Regions from separate parts of the Pseudomonas sp. GW821-FHT09E04 genome, predicted to be linked through region 1. Evidence: predicted binding sites of a transcription regulator. Region 1 holds the regulator's gene; each other region holds the start of a gene.
What was found. The regulator FliA, encoded in region 1, starts transcription of late flagellar genes. The targets are predictions, from matches to a motif close to CTAAAGTTTNNNNNNNNNNNGCCGNTAA.

Region 1 (3,224 bases):
GCCATGGCTGACATGTTCGCTGATATCTACCACAGTCCCACCAAGCAGGTTGGCTGAGGTAATGAACAGTTTTTGTACCTACATCGATGGTCTGCCATGCATTGTTCCGGTTGTGAACGCGCAGCCAGTAATGTGGCCTCCGTCTATGCAAGACAAGGTAAAGAAATAACATGGGCAGCATGCATCCCGTACAGGTGATCGCGGTGACCGGCGGCAAAGGTGGCGTCGGCAAGACTAACGTGTCAGTGAACTTGTCCCTGGCGCTGGCAGAGCTTGGCCGTCGGGTCATGCTGCTGGACGCCGACCTGGGTCTGGCGAACGTCGACGTTCTGCTGGGCCTCACGCCCAAACGTACCCTGGCCGATGTGATCGAGGGCCGCTGCGAGCTGCGCGACGTGCTGTTGCAAGGCCCCGGCGGGATCCGCATCGTGCCGGCCGCTTCCGGCACGCAGAGCATGGTTCACCTGAGCCCGGCCCAGCATGCCGGTCTGATTCAGGCGTTCAGCGACATCGGCGACAATCTCGACGTACTGGTGATCGACACCGCTGCGGGTATTGGTGACTCGGTAGTCAGTTTCGTTCGCGCGGCGCAAGAAGTGTTGCTGGTGGTCTGCGACGAGCCGACCTCGATCACCGACGCCTACGCGCTGATCAAACTGCTCAACCGCGATTACGGCATGAACCGCTTCCGCGTCCTGGCCAACATGGCCCAGAGCCCGCAGGAAGGTCGCAATCTGTTCGCCAAGTTGACCAAGGTCACGGATCGCTTCCTCGACGTCGCCCTACAATACGTCGGTGCGGTGCCTTACGACGAAAGCGTGCGCAAGGCGGTGCAGAAGCAGCGTGCGGTCTATGAAGCCTTCCCGCGTTCCAAGTGCGCACTGGCGTTCAAGGCGATCGCGCAAAAGGTCGACACCTGGCCGCTGCCCGCCAATCCGCGCGGCCACCTCGAATTTTTCGTCGAGCGCCTCGTGCAGCAAACGGCAGGACCTGTGCTATGACCGCCAGCGGTATGAATTTCTACAAGAAGTCGGCACGTGACGCGCAGTACGAGCTGATCGAGCGTTACGCGCCACTGGTCAAACGCATTGCTTACCACTTGCTGGCGCGATTGCCGGCCAGTGTGCAGGTCGAAGACCTGATCCAGGCCGGAATGATCGGCCTGCTCGAAGTCTCGACCAAATACGACGCCAGCAAAGGCGCCAGTTTCGAAACGTACGCGGGCATCCGGATCCGCGGCGCCATGCTCGATGAAGTACGCAAGGGGGACTGGGCACCGCGCTCGGTTCACCGCAACACCCGTATGGTCAGCGACGCGATTCGCTCGATTGAAGCTAAAACCGGCCGTGACGCTAAAGATCACGAGGTTGCGGCCGAACTCCAATTGAGTCTCGACGATTACTACGGGATTTTGAACGACACCCTGGGCAGCCGACTGTTCAGTTTCGACGACCTGTTGCAGGACGGCGAACACGAAGGGCTGCACGAGGATGGCGCAAGTGCTCATCTTGAGCCGTCGCGCGATCTGGAAGATGAGCGCTTCCAGGCTGCGTTGGCGGACGCGATTGCCAATTTGCCGGAGCGTGAGCGACTGGTGTTGGCGCTGTACTACGACGAAGAGCTGAACCTCAAGGAAATCGGTGAAGTCCTTGGCGTCAGTGAATCGCGGGTCAGCCAGTTACACAGCCAGTGCGCGGCCCGCTTGCGGGGGCGTTTGGGGGAGTGGCGAGCGCGCTGAAGGCAGTGTGGGGACGCTGCGAACGAGGCTGGTGCGGTGGTGAACGGCACCGGTCTTGCTCTGTTGTGCTCCAGACAGTCATCGAGTGCTTTGCCGGATTGATTGAAATGGCGCGTCCAGGTGCTGGGCGCGTTTAAGACTGCTTGGAGGTCGAATTGAACAAAGACATGAAAATCCTCATCGTTGATGACTTCTCAACGATGCGGCGGATCATCAAGAACCTGTTGCGTGACCTTGGGTTCACCAACACCGTTGAAGCCGACGATGGCACCACTGCCATTCCGGTGCTCAACAGCGGCAGCATCGACTTTCTGGTGACCGACTGGAACATGCCTGGCATGACCGGTATCGACCTGCTGCGTCACGTGCGCGCCGATGAAAAACTCAAGCACCTGCCAGTGCTGATGGTGACCGCTGAAGCCAAGCGCGAGCAGATCATCGAAGCGGCCCAGGCCGGCGTTAACGGCTACGTGGTCAAACCTTTCACGGCTCAGGCGCTGAAAGAAAAAATCGAGAAGATTTTCGAACGCATCGGCTGATGACGCGCGGGGGAGCTATGGAGCATAACGAATCTTCACAGGGCGACTTCGAGTCGACTCTGAAAAAACACGCGGTCGAACTGGTCGAAAGCCTTGAAAAAGGCAGGTTCGGCGACGCTGTGCAACTGATCCATGAGCTCAATCAGACCCGTGACCGTGGCCTGTACCAGGAAGTGGGCAAGCTCACGCGCGAACTGCACAGTGCAATCGTCAACTTCCAGATCGACCCGCATATGCCGCAGGCCGAGGAAGTGTCGCAGATCACTGATGCGACCGAGCGTCTGGGCTATGTGGTCAAGCTGACCGAAGCGGCGGCCAACCGCACCATGGACCTGGTGGAAAGCGCCACGCCGGTGGTCAATGGCCTGGCTGACGAAGCCCAGGCGTTGAGTGCCGACTGGGGACGTTTCATGCGCCGTGAAGTCGGGGCTGAAGAGTTCCGCGAGCTGGCGCGTCGGGTCGACGGTTTTCTGGCACGCAGCAGCGCGGACAACCGCGCGGTGTCGAGCAACCTCAACGACATTCTGCTGGCCCAGGATTACCAGGACCTCACAGGTCAGGTGATCAAGCGCGTGACCCAATTGGTCACCGAAGTCGAAAGCAATCTGCTCAAACTCGTGCTCATGGCCAGTCAGGTGGACCGCTTTGCGGGCATCGAACATGACCGTGCGGCGATGCTCGCTGAAAAAGATCCACAAAAACATCTCTCGCAGGGTGAAGGTCCGCAGATTCATGCCGATAAACGAGAAGACGTTGTGTCCGGTCAGGACGATGTGGACGATTTGTTATCCAGCCTTGGATTCTAGAGTTTTGGAATTATAGGTTTTTTGGGTTTTTAGACCTGTAGGAGCACCCCCTAATGAGCTTCGGCGCCGATGAAGAGATCCTTCAGGATTTCCTGGTTGAGGCCGGCGAGATTCTTGAGCAACTGTCCGAACAACTGGTCG
Region 2 (3,224 bases), on a different contig from region 1:
TGCTCGAAGGCGAGCGCGACAAGCTGATGAAGATGGAAAGCCTGTTGCACCAGCGTGTGATCGGCCAGGACGAAGCAGTGGTCGCAGTGGCCAATGCGGTGCGGCGCTCCCGTGCCGGGTTGTCCGACCCGAATCGTCCGAGCGGCTCGTTCATGTTCCTCGGCCCGACCGGTGTCGGTAAAACCGAGCTGTGCAAGGCGCTGGCCGAATTCCTCTTTGATACTGAAGAGGCGATGGTGCGGATCGACATGTCCGAGTTCATGGAGAAACATTCCGTGGCGCGGCTGATCGGTGCGCCACCAGGCTACGTGGGTTATGAAGAGGGCGGTTACCTGACCGAAGCGGTACGGCGCAAGCCTTACTCGGTGATCCTGCTGGACGAAGTCGAGAAGGCCCACCCGGACGTGTTCAACATCCTGCTGCAAGTGCTGGAGGATGGTCGTCTGACCGACAGCCACGGCCGTACGGTGGATTTCCGCAATACCGTGATTGTCATGACCTCCAACCTGGGTTCGATGCAGATTCAGGAACTGGTCGGTGACCGTGAGGCGCAACGTGCAGCGGTGATGGATGCGATTTCCACCCACTTCCGTCCGGAGTTCATCAACCGGGTCGACGAAGTGGTGATCTTCGAGCCATTGGCGCGGGATCAGATCGCGGGCATTACCGAGATCCAGCTGGGTCGTCTGCGCAGTCGTCTGGCCGAGCGCGAGCTGAAGCTGGAACTGAGCCCGGAGGCGATGGACAAGCTGATTGCCGTCGGCTACGACCCGGTCTATGGCGCACGGCCGCTGAAACGGGCGATCCAGCGCTGGATCGAGAACCCGCTGGCGCAGTTGATCCTGTCGGGACGCTTCCTGCCGGGCGAGACCGCGACCGGTGTCGTGGAGAACGACGAGATCACGTTCAACTGACACCTGAAGGTGGTGAAGTAAGGAAGGCCTCGCACTGCGAGGCCTTTTTTTTCGTTAGGCTGTTGAACTCAAAGGAAAAGGCTTGTAAAGTGCGCCCCGCAGTCAGTCACCAACACGGTTTCAGCTCACTGGGCAGAAATCTGAAATAAGTTGCAAATCATTAACTTGAAAGCAATTTAGGGGGTTGACAGAGGTGTTCTAGGTTGTAGAATAGCGCGCCTCAGACACACGAACGCAGCGATGCGAAAACGGTGTCGAGAAGCTGCAAGTTTCACCGTAGTAAATTGAAATATGTAGTTCCGTGATAGCTCAGTCGGTAGAGCAAATGACTGTTAATCATTGGGTCCCAGGTTCGAGTCCTGGTCACGGAGCCAATTTCAAGCCGGGGTATAGCGCAGTCCGGTAGCGCGCCTGCTTTGGGAGCAGGATGTCAGGAGTTCGAATCCCCTTACCCCGACCATTTTTGGGTCGTTAGCTCAGTTGGTAGAGCAGTTGGCTTTTAACCAATTGGTCGTAGGTTCGAATCCCACACGACCCACCATTTTTGAAACCAGTTAACGCTGGGATCGAATCTTAAGATCAGAGGCCAAAAGCGCTGATCGAAGAAGGCGATCTTTGAAAGGTCGCCTTTTTTTTACCGGGGTATAGCGCAGTCCGGTAGCGCGCCTGCTTTGGGAGCAGGATGTCAGGAGTTCGAATCCCCTTACCCCGACCATATTAAAAATCCTCGTATCGAAAGATACGGGGATTTTTTTTGCCCTCCAGAAATGTTTCATTCAAGTCATCGTACAACTTGCCGATAGCCCGCTAACGAAAAGGGGCTGCCGTCGATCGCCCCTTGAATCCGGCCAATACAAGAAAAAGGGCGTTCGTCATGTTGCTTCGTCAGTTGAATATTGCTCCCCGTGCCGCCCTGGGCTTTGCCCTGATCGCTGTGCTGGTGGCGTTGCTCGGCGTGTTTGCCCTGGGGCAGATGTCGAGCATCCGCGAGAGCGAAGTCGCCGTGGAGAATCAGTGGCTGCCGAGCATCCGCGGTGGTGACGAGATCCGCGAAATCATGCTGCGCATCCGCACCATCTCCCTGCGCATGGCCCTGGATCAGGACCCGAACAACGTCGCCACCTACCGCAGCCAGATGGACACCCGCGACAAGGAGTTGAGCGAGAAAATCGCCGCGTACGACCGACTGGTCACCACCCCGGAAGGCCAGCAGTTATACGATCAGTTCAAGAAAACCTTCGCGGCCTACCGCGCCGGCATCACTCAATCGTTCGCGCTGGCCGAGCAAGGCAAGCGTGACGAGCTGACCAAACTGCTGCTGGTCGACATGAAAACCGTGGTCGACGGCTCCGGCAAGCAACTCAACGACTTGGCGGATCTGTTCGCCAAACAGGTCGCCGCAGAAAGCCGTAACTCCGCCGCGCACTACGAAACCTCACGCACCATCGTCAGCCTGTTCATCGCACTGGCGGCATTGGCGACCGTGGCCCTGGCGATGCTGCTGACGCGCAGCATCGTTCGCCCCCTGAGCGCCGCTGTGGATGCTGCGGAAAACGTCGCAAGAGGCGATCTGACGCGTCCGATCGAGACCGATGGCAATGATGAGGTCAGCCGTTTGCTCAAGGCGCTGGCGACCATGCAACAAAACCTGCGTGAAACCCTGCAAGGCATCAACGGTTCGGCCACGCAACTGGCGACCGCGGCCGACGAACTCAACGTCGTCACGCTCGACAGCACCCAAGGCCTGCAACAACAGAACAACGAAATCGAACAGGCCGCCACCGCCGTCAACGAAATGACCACGGCGGTCGAGGAAGTCGCACGCAATGCAGTGTCGACCTCCGACGCGACGCGCCAGTCCAGCGAATCGGCGCATCTGGGGCAAGAGCGGGTCAGTGAAACCGCCAGCGCCATCAACGCGCTGGCCAGTGAGGTGCAACACACCGGCGAGTTGGTGCAATCACTGGCCAATCAATCTCAAGACATCGGCAAGGTGCTGGACGTGATCCGGGCGATCGCCGAGCAGACCAACCTGCTGGCGCTCAACGCCGCCATCGAAGCTGCGCGGGCCGGGGAGAGCGGACGCGGGTTCGCGGTGGTTGCTGACGAGGTCCGCGCGCTGGCCTATCGCACGCAACAATCGACCCAGGAAATCGAGCAGATGGTGCAAGGCATGCGCAACGGTTCAAGCCTGGCGCTGGAGTCGATGCAGGCCAGCGCCTCGCGTGCGTCCACCACGCTGGTGCTGGCCGAGCGGGCCGGTGAGGCGCTGCAAACCATCACCGCGTCGGTGCATGAGATCCACGAACG
Region 3 (3,224 bases), on a different contig from region 1:
GCCGTCCGCTGCAATGGCTGTACGAGAACACCGAAGTCGATCAGCGCTGGTGCCTGGTGCACGCGACCCACGCCAATCCGGAAGAAGTCACGCTGATGGCCAAGAGCCGCGCCATCGCCGGCCTGTGCCTGACCACCGAAGCCAACCTCGGCGACGGGATCTTCCCGGCGGTGGATTTCCTGGCTCAGGGCGGACGCATGGGTATCGGCTCCGACAGCCATGTGTCGTTGAGCGTGGTGGAAGAATTGCGTTGGCTGGAATACGGCCAGCGTCTTCGCGATCAACGACGCAACCGTTTGTACGGCGCGGATCAGCCGATGGTCGGCCGCACGCTGTACGACGCGGCACTGGACGGTGGAGCCCAGGCGCTGGGCCAGCCGATCGGTGCGCTGGAAGTCGGCAAGCGCGCCGACTGGATTGTGCTCGATGGCAGCGATCCGTATCTGGCGACGGCCAGCGGTGACGGGATCCTCAACCGCTGGCTGTTTGCCGGTGGCGACCGTCAGGTGCGTGACGTGCTGGTCAACGGTCAGTGGGTCGTTCGTGACGGGCGACATGCCGGGGAGGAGGACAGCAATCGCGCCTTCACCCAAGTCCTGCGAGACCTTTTGGGCTGACACAAAAAAACCTGTGGAGGGCAACCTCCACAGGTTTTTTGTTGCGCGTCAGTTGGACGTCTTGGCCATCTGCTGATCCGATGCGCGCCAGATCAATCGCGTGGTGTCGTAACCCTGCTGACGCGCCTTGCTCAGCAGTTCTTCGCGTACCACACCATTGACAGTCGGCGTGCGGGACAACAGCCACAGGTAACGTCGGCTCGGGTCGCCAACAATGGCGGTCTTGTAGTCGTCACTGACGTACAGCACCCAGTATTGACCCTTCGCCGAGCCCGGAATCAAGCGCGAGAACCAGGTATCGAACTCGACCCACAATTTGTCGGTCTTGCCCGGCACCTGTGGATAAGCCTTGCCCTTGACCTCTTCCCACTGCCAGTCCTTGGTCAGGCAACGGTTGAACACGCCGAGGTTGCCGTCAGGCTGGAGGCTGTAGCGGGCTTCGGATTGAGCGCAATTGCGCTGGAAATACATCGGCAGCCGCGCCAACTCGTACCAGGTGCCCTGGTAACGCTTGAGATTGACGCTGTGGACTGTCTTGGGCGCCAGCGGATCTTCACCGGTCGTGGCGCAGCCGGCCAATACCAGGCCGGCAAAAAGGACAAGCAATAACCGCTTCATTGTTTTTCTCCCGTGGGCGCGTAGCCCCGGTTTACTTCAGGCCTTGGCCGGAAAACATCAACACTTTGTCACCGGCGTACTGCACGCTGATAAAGCTGTTCTTGTCGCCCCAGGTGCAACTGGACATGCCGAGCGCGCCCGAGCAATCGGTGGGCTTGCCGAGCAGCGTCTCCACTTCGGCCTTGGCCATCCCGGCCGAGAGCTTCGAGTAGTTTTCCTGATTGACCTTGCTGCATGCGGCCAACAGCACGCAAAACGACAGAAGGGCGATAGATCGCAGCGACATGGTGTAACTCCTGGAACGGAAGGGGGATGGCATGGCGCCAACCAGAAGCTTAGAAGAGAAAACCCCTGTCTGGTTCCCTGGGCACATGGCTATTTGTTAGCCCGCTCGTCCGGCTTTCATCAGCAAATCAGACACTTTGTAGGGCTATTGAGCATTTCGTCGCCTTTCGCAAAAGTCGCCTAATCTTTGGCGCGCCGCGGTCGAAATAAGAGCAGCGCAAAGCCCCAGAGTGTGGCAAATTGCCGCCCCCTTCTTGACCAGCCCCTTCGCGGTAGCTCACTTAATGACCAGAAACATGAAATTCAGCCACAAGATCTTGTTGGCTGCCGCCCTCGTGGTGGCCGTTGCGTTCGCCTGTTTCATTTTGTTCAACGACTATCGACAACGCGAAGCCCTGCAAACCAGCACCGAAGCGTCAATGCAGGAACTGGGCAGCCTGACCACCAGCAACATCCAGACCTGGCTGGAAAGCCGCATTCAATTGCTGCAATCGATGTCGCAGCAGGTTGTCGCCGACGGCAATGCCCCCGCCAACCTTAAGCGCATCATCGACCTGCCCGCCTACACCGGCAATTTCCAGCTCAGCTATTTCGGCGGTGCCGACGGCGTGATGTTCTCGGTCCCGGTCGGCAACCGCGCACCGGATTACGACCCGCGCGCCCGTGGCTGGTACAAGGCCGCGAACAGCGCACAGCAGACCATCGTCACCGAACCGTACATCGCCGCCTCGTCGGGCAAACTGGTGATTACCGTTGCCACCCCGGTGCAGCGCCAGGGCCAGATGATCGGTGTGGCCGGGGCCGACATCGACTTGACCAGCATCAGCGCAATCATCAACTCGCTGAACTTCGGCGGCCATGGCCACGCGTTCATCGTCAGTGCCGACGGCAAGATCCTGATCCACCCCGACAGCAAACTGGTGCTCAAGACCCTGGCCGAGGCCTATCCCAACGGCGCACCAAAAGTCAGCCCGGGCCTGAAAGAAGTCGAGTTCAACGGCAAGACCCAACTGATCTCCTTCACCCGCGTCAACGGCGTGCCGTCGGCCGACTGGTACGTGGCGCTGGTGCTGGACAAGGACACCGCGTTCTCGATGCTCAGCGAGTTCCGCACCTCGGCGCTGATCGCCATGATCATTGCCGTGGTGATCATCATCGCCCTGCTCGGCATGCTGATCCGCGTGCTGATGCAACCGCTGCTGACCATGGGCCGCGCCATGCATGACATCGCCGAAGGCGAAGGCGACCTGACCAAACGCCTGACCATCCACGGCCACGACGAATTCGGCGCGCTGGGCTTGTCGTTCAACCGCTTCGTCGAACGTATCCATACCTCGATCCGCGAAGTGTCTTCTGCCACTGGCCAGGTCAACGAAGTTGCCCTGCGCGTGGTCGCGGCGTCCAACTCGTCGATGTACAACTCTGACCAGCAGGCCTCGCGTACCAACAGCGTGGCCGCCGCGATCAATCAACTCGGCGCCGCCGCCCAGGAAATCGCCCAGAACGCCGCCCTCGCCTCGCAACACTCCAGCGACGCGCGCAGCCTGGCCGAAGACGGCCAGCAGGTTGTGGATAAAACCATCCACGCGATGCAGCAACTGTCGGCGAAGATCAGCGATTCCTGCGGCAACATCGAAACGCTGAACAGCAACACCGTGAACATCGGGCAGATTCTGGAAGTGATCACCAGCATCTCCCAACAGA
Region 4 (3,224 bases), on a different contig from region 1:
CCGCCGTGTGCTCCGAGGAATCGCTGACACTCTGCACCGACGACACCACCTGCGTGATCATCGCCTGCAGCTTCGCGAGGAAGGTGTTGAAGCCTTTGGCGATTGAGCCGAGTTCGTCTTTGCGATCACTGCTCAAGCGACGGGTCAGGTCGCCTTCGCCCTGGGCGATGTCATCGAGCATGGTCACCATTTGCTTCAGCGGTCGGGCGATGCCGTGGCCCACCAGCCAGATCACCAGCAAACCGAGGCCGGCAATGATCAGGCCGACCATGGCCATGCCGAAGGTGTCGGATTTGCGCTGGGCGTCGAGGTCACCCTGGAGTTTCTGCAGGTCGGCCATCACTGCGTTGAGCGGCAGTTGCAGCATCAGCGTCCAGCGTGCGTCGGTCTGGCCGATGCCGAATGGCAGGTACAGTTCGATCCGGCCCGAATCCTTATTGACGGTGTAGGTCACTTCGCCGCGCTTGAGATTGGCCATGTTGGCAATCTGCTGGGCGTCGAGGATATCGCTGACCTTCTCGCCGAATTTGCTCGGGTCCTTGGTGTAGGCGACGATCCGGCCGTTGCCGCCGATCAGGGCCATTTGCCCGGCGCCGCTGTACAGTTTCTGGTTCGCGCCCAGGAGCATTTCCTGGATGAAGTTCACCGACAGGTCGGCGCCGACGATGCCCTGGAACGCGCCGTTGAGCATGATCGGTTCAATGAAGGACGCGAGCATGACGATCTTGTCGCCGACCTTGTAGGGCGCCGGATCGATCACGCAGGATTTCCTGGTTTCTTTCGAGCACAGGTAGTATTCGCTGGCGCGCACGCCGGTGGACAGGACTTTCTGGTCGTCGACGTCCACCAGTTTGTCCAGGCCGAGGGTGCCGTCTTCGTTGCGGAACCACCACGGCAGGAAGCGCCCGTTGGCGGCGTCGATGCCGACCACGCTGGTGCCGACGTAAGCCGCGTCATTGTGGTCCAGTGCGTTCTTTTCCCAGCCGATGTAGGTGCCGAGAATCTTCGGGTTCTTCTCGACGTTTTCCTTGATCAGGCTGATCAGTTGCTCGCGGCTGACGGTCAGTCGCGGCTGGCCATCGGCGCCGGGCGTGCCGAGCAGGGCGTTGACCCGCACCAGTCCGCCGGCAATCAGCAGCGGCGCTTCCAGTTCGCGCTGGATCTGGCTGACCTGGGTCTGTGCCAGCGAGGTCAGGCGTTGTTCGATGACTTGCTCGAACTGGGCCTGGGTCCGTTGTTGAACCATCTCCTGGGTGCGGGCGCCGGAAAACAGCGCATACAGCACCAACGCAGCCACCACGCTGAGAACGATGGCGCCGGCCAGGGCCGCCACGGAAAACTGGATCGACTTGAATTTCATGGAAGCTCCGCACGCAAGAGGACATCTGCGCTGCTGTATCGGCAGCCACTATTGCGCCATGAGGCGAAGTGCGCGCAATTGACGGTGGATGTCGCAAATGGATCAGTGCGCGACGCAGTTGCAGAGGGCTTGTCGGTGGATGTGAATTTTTTCCTACAGGGCTGAGGAGTGTCTTCTGAAAACAGGTGCATCACGTCTGTTGTATCTGGCGTCGATACAATTACCCGCCTAGGATACGCGGCATGTTTTCAGGGAGCTTTTGAATGAACAAGACTTTGGTTGTAAGTGCACTGAGCGCGGCGCTGTTGCTGGCCGGTTGTCAGTCGGTCAACACCACCAGCGGCGGTGCCGTGGGCGTGGAGCGCAAGCAGTACATGTTCAGCATGCTGTCCTCGCAAGAGGTCGACCAGATGTATGCCCAGTCCTATCAGAAGACCGTTGGCGAGGCGTCCAGCAAAGGTGTGCTGGACAAGACCAGCAACGAAGCCAAGCGGGTTCAGGCGATTGCCAACCGTCTGATCGCCCAGGCGCCGAACTTCCGGCCGGATGCCGCGCAATGGCAGTGGGAAGTGAACCTGATCAAGAGTGACGAGCTCAACGCCAACTGCGGCCCTGGCGGCAAGATCATTTTCTACACCGGGCTGATCGATAGCCTGAAACTGACCGACGATGAAATCGCCGCGGTCATGGGCCATGAAATCGCCCACGCCCTGCGCGAGCACGGTCGTGAAGCAATGTCCAAGGCCTATGGCATCGAGATGGCCAAGCAGGGCGCCGGTGCGTTGCTCGGTCTGGGTCAGGACAGCCTGGCGCTGGCCGACACCGTGGCCAACTACGGGATGACGCTGCCCAACAGCCGTGCCAACGAAAACGAAGCCGACCTGATCGGCCTGGAACTGGCCGCTCGCGCCGGCTACAACCCGAACGCCGCGATCACCCTGTGGAACAAGATGAGCAAGGCGTCCGAAGGTGCACCGCCAGAGTTCATGAGCACTCACCCGGCATCCTCCAGCCGGATCGCCTCGTTGCAGGCGGCCATTCCGAAGGTCATGCCGCTTTACGAAAAAGCGCCAAAGTCCTGAAATAATGATCGCTCCCACACTGAGTGTGGGAGCGATCTGCCGGATCAGACCCAGCCGCTGCTCTGCATCGCCTTGTACACCGCGACGATTGCCAGAATCATGAACGCCGAAGCCGCGAGGCGACGGATCAGGGTCAATGGCAATTTGTCTGCGGCAAAGTTACCCGCCAGAACCACCGGTACGTTGGCAATCAACATGCCGAGCGTAGTGCCGATGATCACCAGCCACAGTTCCGGGTATTGCGCGGCCAGCATCACGGTGGCGATCTGGGTCTTGTCGCCGATTTCCGCGAGGAAGAATGCGATCAGGGTGGTCAGGAACGGCCCGAACTTGCGGGCGGTGCTGGCTTCATCGTCGTCCATCTTGTCCGGCACCAGCGTCCACAGGGCGGTGGCGGTGAAGCTCGCGGCGAGAATCCAGTGCAGGACCGCATCGGAGAAGAAGCTGCCGAACCAGGCGCCTACCGCACCGGCTGCCGCGTGGTTGGCCAGGGTCGCAGCGACGATACCGGCAATGATCGGCCAGGGTTTGCGAAAGCGAGCGGCGAGAATCAGCGCGAGCAGTTGCGTCTTGTCGCCGATTTCGGCCAAGGCAACGATTGCGGTGGGAACGAGTAACGAGTCCAGCATCAGGATTTCCTAAGGGGCGGGTCGACACGGCTATGACACGTACAGCCTTCCCGCCCCGGGTAAGGTGTGCGTGTCATAGGTCTTGTCAAACCCTGCGATCCGTCTGCTGCGGACGCTTGGGTCGCATACGCCATGATCTGAGGATCAAGTATG

Region 2: the regulator FliA is predicted to act here: its motif matches at 1,690-1,717, upstream of AC07N4_RS24185 (methyl-accepting chemotaxis protein).
Region 3: the regulator FliA is predicted to act here: its motif matches at 1,701-1,728, upstream of AC07N4_RS20530 (methyl-accepting chemotaxis protein).
Region 4: the regulator FliA is predicted to act here: its motif matches at 1,396-1,423, upstream of AC07N4_RS28415 (methyl-accepting chemotaxis protein).

What each region holds. Positions count from the first base shown of each region.
Region 1 is NZ_JBWKOR010000002.1:106,741-109,964, reverse strand. It holds gene flhF (flagellar biosynthesis GTPase FlhF) at 1-57, shown strand, start outside; gene fleN (flagellar synthesis regulator FleN) at 171-1,001, shown strand; gene fliA (RNA polymerase sigma factor FliA) at 998-1,738, shown strand; gene AC07N4_RS06770 (chemotaxis response regulator CheY) at 1,906-2,277, shown strand; gene AC07N4_RS06765 (protein phosphatase CheZ) at 2,295-3,083, shown strand; gene AC07N4_RS06760 (chemotaxis protein CheA) at 3,137-3,224, shown strand, end outside.
Region 2 is NZ_JBWKOR010000007.1:50,724-53,947, reverse strand. It holds gene clpB (ATP-dependent chaperone ClpB) at 1-914, shown strand, start outside; tRNA gene AC07N4_RS24205 (tRNA-Asn) at 1,213-1,288, shown strand; tRNA gene AC07N4_RS24200 (tRNA-Pro) at 1,298-1,374, shown strand; tRNA gene AC07N4_RS24195 (tRNA-Lys) at 1,380-1,455, shown strand; tRNA gene AC07N4_RS24190 (tRNA-Pro) at 1,553-1,629, shown strand; gene AC07N4_RS24185 (methyl-accepting chemotaxis protein) at 1,789-3,224, shown strand, end outside.
Region 3 is NZ_JBWKOR010000005.1:389,900-393,123, forward strand. It holds gene AC07N4_RS20515 (formimidoylglutamate deiminase) at 1-617, shown strand, start outside; gene AC07N4_RS20520 (lipocalin family protein) at 666-1,235, opposite strand; gene AC07N4_RS20525 (hypothetical protein) at 1,267-1,521, opposite strand; gene AC07N4_RS20530 (methyl-accepting chemotaxis protein) at 1,805-3,224, shown strand, end outside.
Region 4 is NZ_JBWKOR010000010.1:88,178-91,401, forward strand. It holds gene AC07N4_RS28415 (methyl-accepting chemotaxis protein) at 1-1,360, opposite strand, end outside; gene AC07N4_RS28420 (M48 family metallopeptidase) at 1,624-2,442, shown strand; gene AC07N4_RS28425 (TMEM165/GDT1 family protein) at 2,487-3,071, opposite strand; yybP-ykoY riboswitch at 3,159-3,224, opposite strand, start outside.